Regions from separate parts of the Methylobacterium sp. Leaf399 genome, predicted to be linked through region 2. Evidence: predicted binding sites of a transcription regulator. Region 2 holds the regulator's gene; each other region holds the start of a gene.
The links. Region 2 encodes LexA, which represses DNA repair genes until DNA is damaged. Its sites were predicted from a motif close to TGTTCNNNNTGTGTTCNG; they were not measured.
Positions count from the first base shown of each region.

Region 1 (4,919 bases), on a different contig from region 2:
GCGCCGTTGAGCAAGGCCAGCGTCTTCGGCGGCAAGCCGGTGCCGGTGACGGTGCGGTTCTCCAACGCCACGGGCCTGCCCGCCATCGCGGACGGCGCCAAGCCGGCCAACCCGCACGGAATGGCGCTGAAGTTCGCCCTTCCCGACGGCGAGTTCGACATCGTCGCCAACTCGCTGCCGTTCTTCCCCGTCGCCACCGGCGAGGAGTTCCTGGCGCTGCTGACGGCGAATGCGCAGACCAAGCCCGATACCCCAAAGCCGACGCCGCTGGAGCAGTTCGTCGCCGCCCATCCGATGGTGCCCAAGGCGGGAGCCGGCGTGAAGACGCCCTCGAGTCTGGCGCGGGAGACCTACAACGGCATCGACGCCTTCGTGTTCGTGAACGCCGAGGGCAAGAGGCAGCCGTTCCGCTTCCGCATCGTGCCGGTGGCGGGCAACGACCATCTCTCGGCGGAGGAGGCCGGAAAGCAGCCGCCTAACTTCCTGATGGAGGGCCTGCCCGCCACCCTCGCCAAGGGTCCGGTGGCCTTCACGATCCAGGCGCAACTGGCCAATCCGGGCGACCAGACCAAGGACCCGACGCAGGTCTGGCCGGAGGACCGCCGGCTGGTGACCATGGGCACCCTCACCCTCTCGAAGGCCACGGCCGATACGGCGGCGGCCGAGAAGCCGCTCCTGTTCCTGCCCACCAACCTCGTGGACGGGATCGAGGTGTCCGACGATCCGCTGATCGACGCGCGCACCCAGGCCTATGCGGTGTCCTTCGGCAAGCGGTCGCAATAGCCCACTGCGCGTCAGAAGTACCAGGCCGCCACGGCGTTCAGCCGGGCGGTGCCGCTGAACACCGGGATGGCCACGAGGGTGGTCAGCCCGGCGGCGGCCAGGCTCGCCGCGATCACGGTCGGCTCGTGCGAGAAGTCGGTGGCGATCACCGGCAGGCCGGTGAGCAGGATGCGGCCGATGGTGCCGTCCTCGCGGGTCAGGCTCAGGGGGCCGTAGGACGCCGCGACATCGCCCTGCACCTCGCAAAGCCCCGCCTCGTAGGTGAGGTGCTCGCTGTCGGGCTCCACCTTCCACACCTCGAAGCGCCGGGCGATGGGGGTGCCGAGCGCCGACAGGAAGGTCATCACCCAGTCCCGGTCGCGGTCGCCGTGGCAGGGCAGGCCGAAGGCGGTGGTCCGCCCGATCTTGAGGGCCTCCGCCTTTCGCAGAAACCGGTGCGAGCCGTAGGGCTCCTTGACCACGACGGGCCGGTCCCGCTCCCAGACCTCGCCGGGCAGGCCCTGTCCGCGTCCGAACTGGATCGCCTTCGAGTTGCGCTCGAAGAACTCCGCGTTGCCGTAGTAGCCGTCCTCGACCGCCATGGCGCTCGATCGCGCGGGGTCGTTGCTCCAGACCTCGATCGCCCCGACCTTCTCGTCGTCGTCGGCACAGAAGAACGTCACCACCGCCTGCAGCACGTCGCCGGCGAAGATCGGCAGGGCGAGGCCGCAGGTCAGCCCCGCCGCGGCGGCCGCAGCACCCCGCTTGAAGTAGGAATTCTGCAGGTCCTTGAGGACGATGGGCCGGCGCGTCGCCCAGGCCTGCCCCGGCAGGCCCTCGCCGTAGCCGAACACGGTCTGGTGGCTCTGCGCATGGAAGCCGTCGAGGCCGCCGTAGCTGCCGCTCCCGAACTCGAGGGCCGTCCCGTCCTTGGAGGGAACCCACACCTCGGTCACGCGGATGAAGGATGCCATGGCGCCGTCTCACTCCCTTTGCACGCAAGGGGAGCAAGAACCGCGCCGAGGCACCGGGCGTAGGCGGGGTGGAGCGTCGGCTCGCCGACGTGAGCCTGCCTAGAACGGAATGTCGTCGTCGAGGTCGTAATTGGGCTTCGAGCCGCCGCCACCGCCGGACGACGGAGCCGGCCGGCGGTCCCCGCCGGAGCGGCCACCACCACCGCCACCGTAGTCGCCGCCGCGATCCGAACCGCCGCCGGAGCCGCCACGGCCGCCGCCGTAATCGCCGCCTCGGCTGATCTGGCCACCGCCCTCCTCGTCGGCGCCCATCTCGCCACCGCCGCCGCTGCGGCCGTCGAGGAGGGTGAGCTCACCTCGGAACCGCTGCAGCACCACCTCGGTGGTGTACTTCTCGACGCCGGATTGGTCGGCCCATTTGCGCGTCTGCAGCTGGCCCTCGATGTAGACCTTAGAGCCCTTGCGCAGGTACTGCTCGGCGACCTTGGCGAGATTCTCGTTGTAGATCACCACCGAGTGCCACTCGGTCTTCTCCTTGCGCTCGCCGGACATCTTGTCCTTCCAGGACTCCGAGGTCGCGATGCGCAGGTTGACCACCGGGTCGCCGGAGGCGAGCCGCCGCGTCTCGGGATCGCGTCCGAGGTTGCCAACCAAAATCACCTTGTTGACGCTGCCGGCCATGCCGCTCTCTCCTCCGAACCGATCTCACGACGGCGCAAGGACGGGCTCCACATCGCCGCCCCCGCCGACCCACGTCCTGAGGCTTTCGCGCGCCGCCGACAACCACATTGGCCGGCGTTGTCCACCACGCAGCGAATCTGTCCCCAGACCTCCGATGTTCTACTCATGTTCTCGTCGCCCAGCAAGGGAACGAGGCCCGTCGCCTACGGCAGCCTGACGAGCATCTTGCCGAAGTTGCGGCCCTTGAGCAGGCCGACGAAAGCCTCGGGTGCCCTGTCGAGGCCCTCCGCGATGTCCTCGCGGTGCTTGACGCGCCCCTGCGCCAGCCATTCGCCGACCTCGGCGAGGAAGGCGGCCTCCTGGTCGGCGAAGTCCCAGACGATGAAGCCCTGGATGTGCAGGCGCTTGGTGAGCACCGCCCGCATCAGGATCGGCGAACGGTCGGGGCCGGGCGGCAGGTCGGTGAGGCTGTAGCCGGAGACGAGGCCGCAGACCGGCATGCGGGCAAAATCGTTGAGGAGCGGCAGCACGGCCTCGAACACCGCGCCGCCGACGTTCTCGAAATAGACGTCGATGCCGTCCGGGCAGGCGGCGGCGAGGCTGCCCGGCAGGTCGGGGCCGCGGTGGTCGACGGCCGCGTCGAAGCCGAGTTCGTCGACGAGGTAGGCGCATTTCTCCGCGCCCCCGGCGATGCCGACGGCCCGGGCGCCCTTCAGCTTGGCGATCTGGCCGACCAGGGACCCCACCGGCCCGGCGGCGGCGGCCACCACCACGGTCTCCCCCGCCTTCGGACGACCGATGGTGAGGAGGCCCGTATAAGCGGTCATGCCCGGCATCCCGAGGATGCCCAGCGCCGTACCGACGGGGGCCACGCCCGGATCGAGCCGCCGCAGGCCGCTTCCATCGGAGATCGCAAAATCCTGCCAGCCGCCGAAGCCGACGACGAGGGTGCCGGGCGCGAAATCGGGATGGCGCGAGGCCACGACCTCGCTGACCGTGGCGCCGACCATGGTCTCGCCGATCTCGACGGGCTTGGCGTATGATTTCGCCGCGCTCATGCGGCCCCGCATGTAGGGGTCGAGGGACAGGATGCGGTTGCGCAGGAGCACCTCGCCCTCCTGGGGGGTGGGTGCCCGCACCTCCTCCATCCGGAAATGCGCCGGGCTCGGTTCGCCATGGGGGCGCGAGGCGAGGACGATGCGGCGGTTGAGCTCGGCCATGGGCACTTTCAGAGGTTGGAGACGTTCAGGACACGGCGACCACGGCGCGCACCGGCGCGCCGCTGTGGTGCGGTCCATAGGAGTGCAGCATGGCGCGAATGGGGATGATCGCAGGCCTCGACGGATCGATCTCGGCGAGCCCGAGCGACCTTCGATCCGTCGCGAGATCGGGGGGCAGGACCGTCGCGTCCGTCTGGACGGTTGGCCTGGCGATGATCGCGGTCGGCTCGGCGACGGCGGTCAAGGCCGATCCTCTCTCGGAGCATCGCTGGCGGTCGCGAGTCCTCGTGATCTCCGCACCCAGCGCCGACGACCCGCGGGCACGGGCGCAACGCGCCATCGCCGCGGCGGCCGGGAAAGCCATGGCCGAGCGCGACCTCGTGAGCGTGGACGCCTATGGCGACGCCCCATCGGCGGTGGCCCTAAGGAAGAAGCTCGGACTTCCCGAGGGCGCCTTTCGGTCGGTTTTGATCGGCAAGGACGGAGGGGCCAAGCTCGTGGCCACCGATCCGATCACGGCGGCGCAGCTGGCCTCGACCATCGATGCGATGCCGATGCGACGGGACGAGATGCGACGCTAGGCACGACGAAAAAGGGGCCGCGAGATCGCGGCCCCCATCATCGAGATCACCGATGTCGGTCGCTCAGTAGCAGCGCTCGACCAGCACGCGGCGGTAACCGTAGGGCGTCCAGCGGGTGCGCGGCACGGTGTAGCACTCGCCGTAGCCGCCGTAGGATGCCGGGGCATAGCCACCGCCGTAGGCGTAACCGCCACCGTAGCCCACAGGTGCGTAGCCGTAGCTCGGGTAGTAGCCGCCGCCGTAGAGGCCGCCGGCCGCCAGACCGAGGCCGAGACCCAGGCCGACCGCTCCGATGCCGACGCCGCGTCCATAGCCGCGGCCACCGTAGTAGCCGCCGCGATAGCCGCCGAAGCCACCGCGGTAGCCGCCGAAGGCCGCCGGACGATAACCGCCGCCGAAGCCGCCACGGTATCCCCCAAAGCCGCCGCGATAGCCCCCGCCGAAGCCGGCTCCGCGGAACCCGCCGCCGCCGAAGCCGCCCCGGAAGCCACCACCGCCGAAGCCACCGCCACCGAAGCCGCCGCCGTGGAAGCCACCGCCCCGGAAGCCCCGGGCATCGGCGGTGGCGGGAATCAGGGCCAGCGCCCCGACCATGGCGGCTGATGCGAGAAGAACACGTTTCATGATCGATCTCCGAAAGACGTCACGTCCCCCATGGGCATGAAACGCGTGGTTGTCGAAAACGGTTCATGCCCCGTTTC
Region 1 is NZ_LMQK01000030.1:12,302-17,220, forward strand. It holds gene ASG40_RS13420 (catalase family peroxidase) at 1-783, shown strand, start outside; gene ASG40_RS13425 (GAF domain-containing protein) at 795-1,736, opposite strand; gene ssb (single-stranded DNA-binding protein) at 1,836-2,417, opposite strand; gene ASG40_RS13435 (NADP-dependent oxidoreductase) at 2,621-3,637, opposite strand; gene ASG40_RS21800 (hypothetical protein) at 3,663-3,881, opposite strand; gene ASG40_RS13445 (DUF4174 domain-containing protein) at 3,850-4,218, shown strand; gene ASG40_RS13450 (hypothetical protein) at 4,282-4,842, opposite strand.
Region 1: the regulator LexA is predicted to act here: its motif matches at 2,573-2,590, upstream of ssb (single-stranded DNA-binding protein).

Region 2 (4,919 bases):
CGATCGGTGTCCTCGATCCGCAGCAGCATGCGACCGCCGAAGCGGCGCGCGTAGAGCCAGTTGAACAACGCCGTCCGGGCTCCGCCGATGTGCAGGTAGCCGGTGGGCGAAGGCGCGAAACGGGTGACGACGGCTGACGACATCGGGCGGTCTGACTTGTGTGGGGAGAGGAGGATCGAGCGGGTCGACCCGCCGGGCTGCGGCCCTGTAGCATGGGCGGGCGGGGACGTTAAGGAACGGGCCGGGCCATGGCGTGCCCGCGGACGCCATCCGGGGCGGCGGGGTCCGGCGAAGGCGAGATCGGGAGACCGTCGGCATGGCGCGGGGCGAGGCTGGGGCGCGGACGGCCGGGCGGATCGCCGCCCTGTCGCCCCGCCGTCTCGCCGCCTGGCTCCCCGCATTGCGGCACTGGTTCGTCGCGGGCGTTTCGCTGGAGGCCGAACGGCGGCGGCTGTTTCCCTGGCTCGCGGTGGCCTTCGGCGCCGGCATCCTCGTGTATTTCTCCGCCACCGTCGGCGAGCCCGTGTTGGCGGCGCCCCTGGGATCGGCGGCCCTCCTCGCGGCCCTCGTCCCCGTCTGCGCCGCCCGGCCGGTATTGCGGGCGCTCCTCCTCGGGCTCGTGGCCGCGCTCCTCGGCTTTGCGGCCGGGGCCTGGCGCGTCGCCACGGTGGCGAGCCCGATCCTGGCCCGCACCACGATCGCGCCGCTCACCGGGTTCATCGAATCCCTGGACGAGCGCGAGGAGGGTGCGCGCCTGATCATCCGGGTCGAGAGCTTCGGCAGCCTCGCCGCCGAGGCCCGGCCGACCCGGGTGCGCGCCTCCTACAAGGCATCCCGCCCCCTCAAGCCGGGCGATTTCATCGCCGCCAACGCGCGCCTGCTGCCGCCGCCGGAAGCGGCGCGGCCGGGCGGGTACGACTTCGGCCGCGACGCCTTCTTCCGCGGCCTCGGCGCGGTGGGCTCCCTCGTCGGCAAGATCGAGGTCAAGCCGCCCCCCGGGCCGCTGCCGGTCCGGTTGCGTGCGGCCGCGGCGGTGGACGACGCCCGCAACGCCCTCACCCGGCGGATCACCGATGCCATCGGCGGACAGGCCGGTGCGGTCGCCGCCGCCCTGGTCACGGGCAAACGCGGCCTCATCGACCAGCAGACCAACGACGTGCTGCGGGACGCGGGGATCTATCACGTGGTCTCGATCTCGGGCCTCCACATGGTGCTGGCGGCCGGGGTGGTGTTCTGGCTGGTGCGCGCGATCCTGGCGGCGGTGCCTTTCCTCGCCCTGCGGACACCGATCAAGAAGATCGCCGCCGCCTTCGCGATGGTCGGCGTCACCGCCTATTGCGTCTTCTCCGGCTGGGACATCGCGGCCGAGCGGGCCTGGATCATGACCCTGGTGATGCTCGGCGCGATCCTGGTCGACCGCCCCGCTTTGAGCATGCGCAACCTGGCGCTGGCGGCCCTGATCGCGCTCGCCCGCGAGCCGGAGGGGCTGCTCGGCCCGAGCTTCCAGATGTCGTTCGGAGCCGTCGCAGGCCTCATCGCCTGCGCCGTATATCTCGACGGAAGCGGCCTGCGCCGCGAGGCCGACGGCCGCGTCGCCCGCGCGATGGCCACCGTCGCCGCGGCGGTCGTCGGAACCCTCGCGACGACCCTGGTGGCGCAGATCGCCACCGCACCCTTCTCCACCTACCACTTCCAGGCGGTGCAGCCGTTCGGCCTCGTCGGCAACGCCCTGACCCTGCCGCTGGTCTCGCTGGCGGTGATGCCCGCGGCGGTGCTCGGGATCCTCGCCTACCCCTTCGCCCTCGACCAGCCGGTGTGGTGGCTGATGGGGCTCGCCGTGCAGGGCATGCTCGCGATCTCCGCCTGGATCAGCGGCTTCGGCCACGCCAGCGTCATGGTGCCCGCCTTCGGAGCCGGTGCCCTGGCCTGTCTGGCCGCCGCCCTGATCGTCCTCGCCCTGCCCGTCTCAAGCCTTCGCTGGCTCGGACTGCTGCCGGCCGCCATCGGGGTCGCCCTGGCGGCGATCCCGATGCGCAACGACATCTACGTCGACCGGGAGGGCGCGGGAGCCGCCGTTCGCGACCGGTCGGGCCGCCTGGCCGCGCTCGGGCGACCGCCGGCCTTCGTCATGGAGCAATGGCTGAAGGCGGATGGCGATTCGCGCCAGGCCAAGGACGTCATCGCCGCATCCCCGGCGCGCTGCGACCGGCTCGGCTGCACGATGGAGGCGCAGGACGGCCGCCGCATCGCGCTGCTCAAGGACCGCCGCGGCTTTCGTGAGGACTGCGTCCGGGCGGATATCCTGATCTCGCGTCTCGAAGCGCCGACTGCTTGTGCCGCCGCCGTCATCGTCGACAGACGCTTTTTGCGGGACCACGGCGCTACTGCGATCCGCCTGACGGACGGGGCACCGACACTGACGACCGCGCGTGCGCCCGGCATCACCAAACCCTGGCGACCGTCCACGGTGGCGCCACGCCTGGCACCAACGCCGGACCCGGTGACGGCACCGGAAGCCACCGACGACGAAACGGTACCCGACACCCCTTCGTCGTCGCCGGCGGAGCGGCTTCAGTAGCGCCGCACGAGACTGACCAGGCGACCCTGGATGCGAACGCGGTCGGGGCCGAGCACCCGGGTTTCGTAGGCGGGGTTGGCCGCCTCCAGGGCGATGGACGAACCGCGGCGGCGCAGGCGCTTCAGGGTCGCTTCCTCGTCGTCGATCAGCGCGACGATGATGTCGCCGGTGTTGGCGGTCTCCTGCTTGCGGATGACCACGAGGTCGCCGTCGAGGATGCCGGCCTCCACCATCGAGTCACCGCGCACTTCGAGGGCGTAATGCTCGCCGCCCGACAGGAAGTCTGGCGACATCGCGATGGTGTGGCTCTGCTCCTGGATCGCCGAGATCGGTGTTCCCGCAGCGATCCGCCCCATCACCGGCACCATCACCGGCCGCCCCGCCTCGTCGGTGACACGCGCCATCGGCGGCTTGGCCATGGTCGGCCGCGCGACCGGCGCATGGCTCTGTCCCGACTGGTCCCGACCCTTGCCGCCCTCGACCACGCTCGGCGTGAAACGCCGTGCCTCGACCGGTGCGTCCGACCGGACCGGCATGGTGCCGCCGAGGCTCTCGGGCATCCGGATCACCTCGATCGCCCGGGCGCGATTGGGCAGGCGCCGCAGGAAGCCCCGCTCTTCGAGGGCGGTGATGAGACGGTGGATGCCGGATTTCGACTTGAGGTCGAGCGCGTCCTTCATCTCGTCGAAGGAGGGAGGAACACTGCTCTCCTGCATCCTCTGCTGTATGAACTGCAGCAGATCCAATTGCTTGCGCGTCAACATCCGACGACCCACACTCTCGCGACACCAACCGCGACACGACATCGCAGAAACAAATCACGAACAGGCTAGCCGTTCTTTAAGTGTTCTGCAAGGGTTCCGATCCGACCCGTGTCGTGATCGATCCGAGGGAAATGGACGCCGCTCGCCGTCGCGGCGGCGGGCCGGCGGCGCCCATGGGATACGGGTCGCGGCGCTGTGAATGGTCGGCGACCTCATGCGAGAAGACGGAGATCTCGACCGGGCTCGGGGAAACCGCCGCAACGCCGGACGGTACCCGTAGACCCGAACACGGCCACTCCGGTCGCCGCCGCAGGAAGACTGATCCGTGATGCGCACCGACATGCCGACCCTGATCCGCCTCGAGGACTACCGGCCGAGCGACCACCTCATCGACCGGGTCGACCTCGACGTCGTGCTGCATCCCACCGCGACCCGGGTGGTCTCCCGCCTCAGCCTGCGTCCCAACCCGGCCGGCCGCATCGGCTCACCGTTGGTGCTCGACGGCGAGGACCTCGTCCTCGTCCGCATCGCCCTCGACGGCAGGGTGCTCGACGCGGGATCCTTTTCCGTCGATGCCACCGGCCTGACCATCGCCGATCCGCCCCGGGCGCCCTTCACCCTGGAGATCGAGACCCGGATCGACCCGTCCGCCAATACCCGGCTCATGGGGCTCTACCGGTCGAACGGGGTCTATTGCACCCAATGCGAGGCCGACGGCTTCCGCCGGATCACCTACCTCCTCGACAGGCCGGACGTCCTATCGGTGTACACCACCCGGATCGAGGCGGACCGCGACGAGGCGCCGGTGCTGCTCGGCAACGGCAACCTGGTGGAGGCCGGCGAGGCGGGCCCCGGTCGCCATCATGCCGTCTGGCACGATCCCCACCCGAAGCCCGCCTATCTCTTCGCCCTCGTGGGCGGGCGCCTCGACCGGCTCGATCGGGCCTTCACCACGATGGAGGGCCGCGAGGTCACGCTCGCGGTCTACGTCGAGCCCGGCAAGGCGGAGCGGGCGGCCTACGCCCTCGACGCGGTCGCGCGATCGATGCGGTGGGACGAGGAGGCGTTCGGCCGCGCCTACGATCTCGACGTGTTCAACGTCGTAGCGGTCTCCGACTTCAACATGGGCGCCATGGAGAACAAAGGCCTCAACATCTTCAACGACAAATACGTCCTCGCTAGCCCCGACACCGCCACCGACGCGGACTACGCCAACATCGAAGCGATCATCGCCCACGAATACTTCCACAACTGGTCCGGCAACCGGGTCACCTGCCGCGACTGGTTCCAGCTCTGCCTCAAGGAAGGGCTGACGGTGTTTCGCGACCAGGAATTCTCGTCCGACATGCGCTCGCGGGCCGTCCACCGCATCGGCGAGGTCAAGACCTTGCGAGCCCGCCAGTTTCCCGAGGACGCCGGGCCGCTCGCCCATCCGGTCCGGCCGCAGGCTTACGCCGAGATCAACAACTTCTACACGGCCACCGTCTACGAGAAGGGAGCCGAGATCGTGCGGATGCTGCGCACCCTCATCGGCGCGAAGGCTTTTCGCGCGGGTATGGACCGCTACTTCTCCGACA
Region 2 is NZ_LMQK01000023.1:120,427-125,345, forward strand. It holds gene gltX (glutamate--tRNA ligase) at 1-143, opposite strand, end outside; gene ASG40_RS11690 (ComEC/Rec2 family competence protein) at 317-2,578, shown strand; gene lexA (transcriptional repressor LexA) at 2,572-3,342, opposite strand; gene pepN (aminopeptidase N) at 3,671-4,919, shown strand, end outside.

Region 3 (4,919 bases), on a different contig from region 2:
TCGCGATCTCGGTGTCATGTTCGTCCTCAATGAGAACGGTGATATTGCCGAGGATGCGGCCTCCTCCGTGCCACGCAAGGGCAATTACGTCGACCGTGACTACTATCAGGCACATAAGGCCAATCCTTACCTTGGATTGTACATCGGAAAGCCCATTATTTCGCGCCTCACCGGCGAGCGTATGGTCAACTTTAGCCGTAGGATTAACAAAGCCGACGGCTCCTTTGCTGGGTTGGTCCTGGGAAGCCTGAAGTTCTCCTACTTTGCACGCCTCTTCGACCAGATCGGGCTCGGGAGCGAGGGCGCGATAAATCTGTACCTGCGCGATGGCACGCGCATCACCCGGCATCCGTACCTGGAAGCGGACGTCGGAGTGAATATCGCTGGCTCGAAGACCTTCGAGGGCTTTGCGCGCGTAGGCACAGGCGCCTTCGTCGAGACCTCAGTCCGTGACGGAGTTAGACGACTCTACACATTTACTCGTGTCGGCGAGCTTCCATTAATAATAAATGTGGCACTTGCGGTTGATGAAATCGAGGCCGAGTGGCGTGGTAAGGCTATCGTGATCGGCACTATTGTGCTTATACTATCGGGACTGACTATCTTGTTGTTGCTCCTGTTTGGTCATGAGTTGCGTAAGCGTACTCGAATCCAGCTTGAGTTAGCCCGTCTTTCGCAAACGGACGCATTGACCGAGTTAGCGAACCGACGACAGTTCGAGGATGTTTACAAACGGACCTCCTTGGAGGCTGGCCGTTCTGGCAAGCCGCTTTCTCTTCTCGTGGTCGATGCCGATCACTTCAAGCGCTTCAACGACCGCTACGGCCACGCGGTCGGAGACGAAGTGCTGAAGGGTTTGGCGCGTTGCCTCCTGGCAAGCGTGCACCGACCATCAGACCTCGTATGCCGGGTAGGCGGCGAAGAGTTTGTTCTCCTGCTACCCGACACCGACGCGGCTGGAGCGGTCAAGGTTGCCGAGGAGGTGCATGCTCAAGTTGCGGCGTTGACGGTCGGATCGTCCGGGATCGGTGCGGGCAAGGTCACGGTGAGCATCGGGTCAGCCACAGGTATCACAGATGCCGGGGACCTCTACCAACGCGCTGATAGGGCGCTGTACGAGGCCAAGGCAGGTGGGCGGAACCAAACTCGCATCGCTTCCTCGCAGCGCGCTAATTACGTTGATAAACCTACCTTTCGAATCGTCGGTTCCTGAGCAGGAATCCCTGGAGGACTGCTCAATCCGACGCATCACCGGGCGCTCGGTGCTGGACCCGACGATGATGGCGCACGCGAGCTGCGTGGGTGAAAGGCTACGACGCGGCGGTTTTGATCAGCGCCGAGTTCTGATTTGCCTTACCCGCCCTGCAAGCTCTCGGCGAAATCCTCCGGGATCTCGCCGAAGCGGCCCAGGATCGTGACGCCTTCGAGTTCGCCGGTCTCGTCGTCGGCCATGACCTTGAGCGCTGCCGTGCCCGGCATCCGGCCCGCCATCGCCTCCGCCTTCTTCAGCGCGCCGCTCTCGGTCGGCGAGATCTCGCGGTCGCCCGGGACCAGGCGCTTGCGCTTGATTGTGAACGTCTGGACGAGGAAAGTGGTCTTGATCGTCATGGCCGGTCTCCGCTCCTGACAGCCCCGCGCTGTCCCCGTTATCCACAGGCGAGCGGGCCGCTTGACCCGGCTGGCCCCGCCTGTTTGTTCTCTTTCCGTTCTACCACGGATCGGAGCGCGATGTGGGCCTATATCGGATCGCGGACCTCGACCCGGCCGGGCTTATCCCCATCCCGATCATGGGACCTGCGCTATGCGCCGGCTTCCCTTCGCCGGCCGACGACTTCCTAGAAGGGGCATTGGAGCTGCCACGCTGGCTCGCCCCCAACCCGCCGGCCACCTTCGCCTGGAACATCTCGGGCGATTCGATGCGGGCTGCCGGCATCTTCGACCGGGACCTCGCGGTGGTGGACCGCAGCCTGAAGGCCGGCAACGGCAGCGTGGTCGTGGCGGCGATCGACGGTGAGATGTCGATCAAGCGTCTGCGCATCGAGGGGAACGTCGCGCGGCTGGCTTTCGACAACCCGGATCTCCCGGCTTTTGCGGTCCAAGAGGCGGCCGAGGGCGAAATCTGGGGGGTGGTCCGCTTCACCATCCGCTGGCACGTCGCGCGCGCTGGGCTGGTGCGATGAGCCGCGCCATCGCGCTGATCGACGGCAACAGCTTCTACTGCTCCTGCGAACGCGTATTCGACCCCAAGCTCGCCCGAGTGCCGGTGATCGTGCTGTCCAACAACGATGGCTGCGCCATCGCCCGGACGGCCGAGGCCAAGGCGCTCGGGATCAAGATGGGCGATCCGTTCTTCAAGATCCGCGAGCAGTGCCGGCGCGACGGGGTGCGCGTGTTCTCCTCGAACTACACCCTCTACGGCGACATGAGCGCCCGGACGAACGCGGTGTACCGCGACTTCGCGCCGGCGGTGGAGATCTACTCCATCGACGAGAGCTTCCTCGAGCTGTCCGACGTGCATCCCGACCGGCGCGTCGAGTTCGCCCGCGATCTGCGCGCGACCGTCCGGGCTTGGACCGGCATTCCGACGTGCGTCGGGATCGGACCGACGAAGACCCTGGCCAAGCTGGCCAACCACATCGCCAAGTCCATTCCCGACCTCGACGGCGTCTGCGACCTGTCCGACGAGGAAGAGCGCGCGGCCTGGCTCTGCCGCATCCACGTCGGCGAGGTCTGGGGCATCGGCCGGGCGTCGCTCGCCAAGCTCGAGGCCATGGGCGTCGACTCGGTGGCCGACCTACGCGACCTCGACCCCCGGCCGGTGCGCAAGGCGATGACGGTGGTGGGCGAGCGCATCATCCACGAGCTGCGCGGGCTGTCCTGCCTGCCGCTCGAACTGATGCCGGCCCAGCGAAAGGGCTGCGCGGTGACCCGCTCGTTCTCCCGCCGCGTCACCGAGCGCGCCGTGCTGGAGCAGGCGGTGGCGGCGCACGCGACCCGCCTCGGCGAGAAGCTCCGGCGCGGCGGCCTCGGCACGTCCCACGTCACCGTCTTCTACCACACCAGCACCCACGACCGCGGCGACCCGATGCGTTCCGTCTCCACCACCGTGACGCTGCCGGAGGCGACCAACGACACGCTCGCGCTGATCGCCGCGGCCCGGCACGGCGTCGATCGCACCTGGCGCGAGGCGCCGGAGGGCCGCCCCTGGCGCTACTCCAAGGCCGGCGTCGTCACCACCGACCTGATGCTACTCGACGCCAGCCCGCGGGCGCTGATCGGCCAGCTCGACCGCGAGCGCAGTGGTCCGCTGATGGCGGCCATGGACGCCTGCAATGCCCGCTTCGGCCGCGGGAGCGTCGTGCCGGCGCGGGCCGGGCTGGTGGAGAAGCGAAAGTGGTCGACGAAGTTCGAGATGCGGAGCCCGCGTTACACGACACAGGTGGCCGAATTGCCGACGGCGCATGCTTAGATCCTGTCTATAAGGCTTGGGCGATCCGTCCGTGGGTCCGGGGTGAGCGTCAGGCACCCTCCCAACACCCACGATTCTCACCGCTCACCCAATAGCTAAGCTGTTCCACCCGTTATGAAACGACGCCTCTGAGCGAGGAAAGATTTCCTGGGAAGATCACCTTAGTGATCGTCATCTTTCTTATTCATAAGTTGCATAAACACAACACTATTGGAAAAAGGCGCGGCTTGCCCCGTCCATCTGACCAAAACGCAAAGAAACGCATTTATGCTGGCCGCCACTGATTCGCGGCAATTACAGTGCTGCACCTTTAACTAATCAGAGAGGTTGAGGCGCATATGGCAGATTTTACTCGCACATATTCTCTAAGCTTCGCATCGGGTCGCCCAGGCGGAACGGGAACGGCCGATTTTACTGTTACAAGCGATGGGGACGGAGGCTCGACTGGAACCCCGGTGCTCTCGATCTCTGGCACGTATGACGGCTTGACAATCAAAAGCCTCAACCCAGACATACCAAGCACGGTTGGCTCTGGGCCCGGATTCAATAACGGTCTAGATACAAACGGCCTTTATATTATTTTATCAAACGACGAATACGTAGAAATCTATAATCGCGGTCAACCCGACGAATTTAACGTTGGCGACTCATTTACTAATACAGAAGCATCGGTGACGGATTACAGTGTTTGCTTTGTATCTGGAACGCTGATCAAAACCTCCCGCGGAAACATTTCAGTCGAGAATTTGGCAATCGCAGACCTCATCGTAACATCCTCTGGTGATCTGCGCCCCATCTGCTGGATTGGTCACCGGAAGGTGACCTGCCAGGGCCGCTCGGACCTCCTCCCAGTGCGCATCGCCGCGCATGCCTTCGGCGAGGGGCGCCCCGCCCGCGACCTCTACGTCTCGCCCGCCCATGCCATCGCCGTTGACGTGCTTGGCGAGGTACTGATCCCGGCTTGCAGGCTCATCAACGGCACTACGGTCACGCAGGTGGATCGGGAAGAGGTCACCTACTGGCATGTCGAACTCGACAGTCACGACATCCTCTTGGCCGAAGGCCTGCCGGCCGAGACCTACCTCGATTGTGGCAACCGCCGCTTCTTCGCCAACGCGGACGCCACCGACCTTGCGGCCGCGCCCGATACCCGGCCGGAAGGACCGCTACCGTTCTGCCGACCGTTCCACGAAGCCGGGCCTCTAGTCGATCTGGTGCGTGCCCGTCTGCAGGATAGGGCTGTAACGCTCGGCTGGCGCACGGTCGAGGAGACTTTCGCGGGAATGCACCTCGTCGCCGACGGAAAGATCTTCCGCCCAGACGTGGAGGGTCTCACCGCCCGCTTCGTCCTGCCGGCGGACGCCCGCGACTTGCACCTCGTGTCCGAGACGAGCGTGCCGGCCCATGTTGTGCCGGGTTCGACCGACAACCGACGGCTCGGGCTGCCTCT
Region 3 is NZ_LMQK01000033.1:103,902-108,820, forward strand. It holds gene ASG40_RS20840 (sensor domain-containing diguanylate cyclase) at 1-1,213, shown strand, start outside; gene ASG40_RS17890 (hypothetical protein) at 1,354-1,608, opposite strand; gene ASG40_RS17895 (LexA family protein) at 1,731-2,180, shown strand; gene ASG40_RS17900 (Y-family DNA polymerase) at 2,177-3,469, shown strand; gene ASG40_RS17905 (Hint domain-containing protein) at 3,925-4,919, shown strand, end outside.
Region 3: the regulator LexA is predicted to act here: its motif matches at 1,694-1,711, upstream of ASG40_RS17895 (LexA family protein).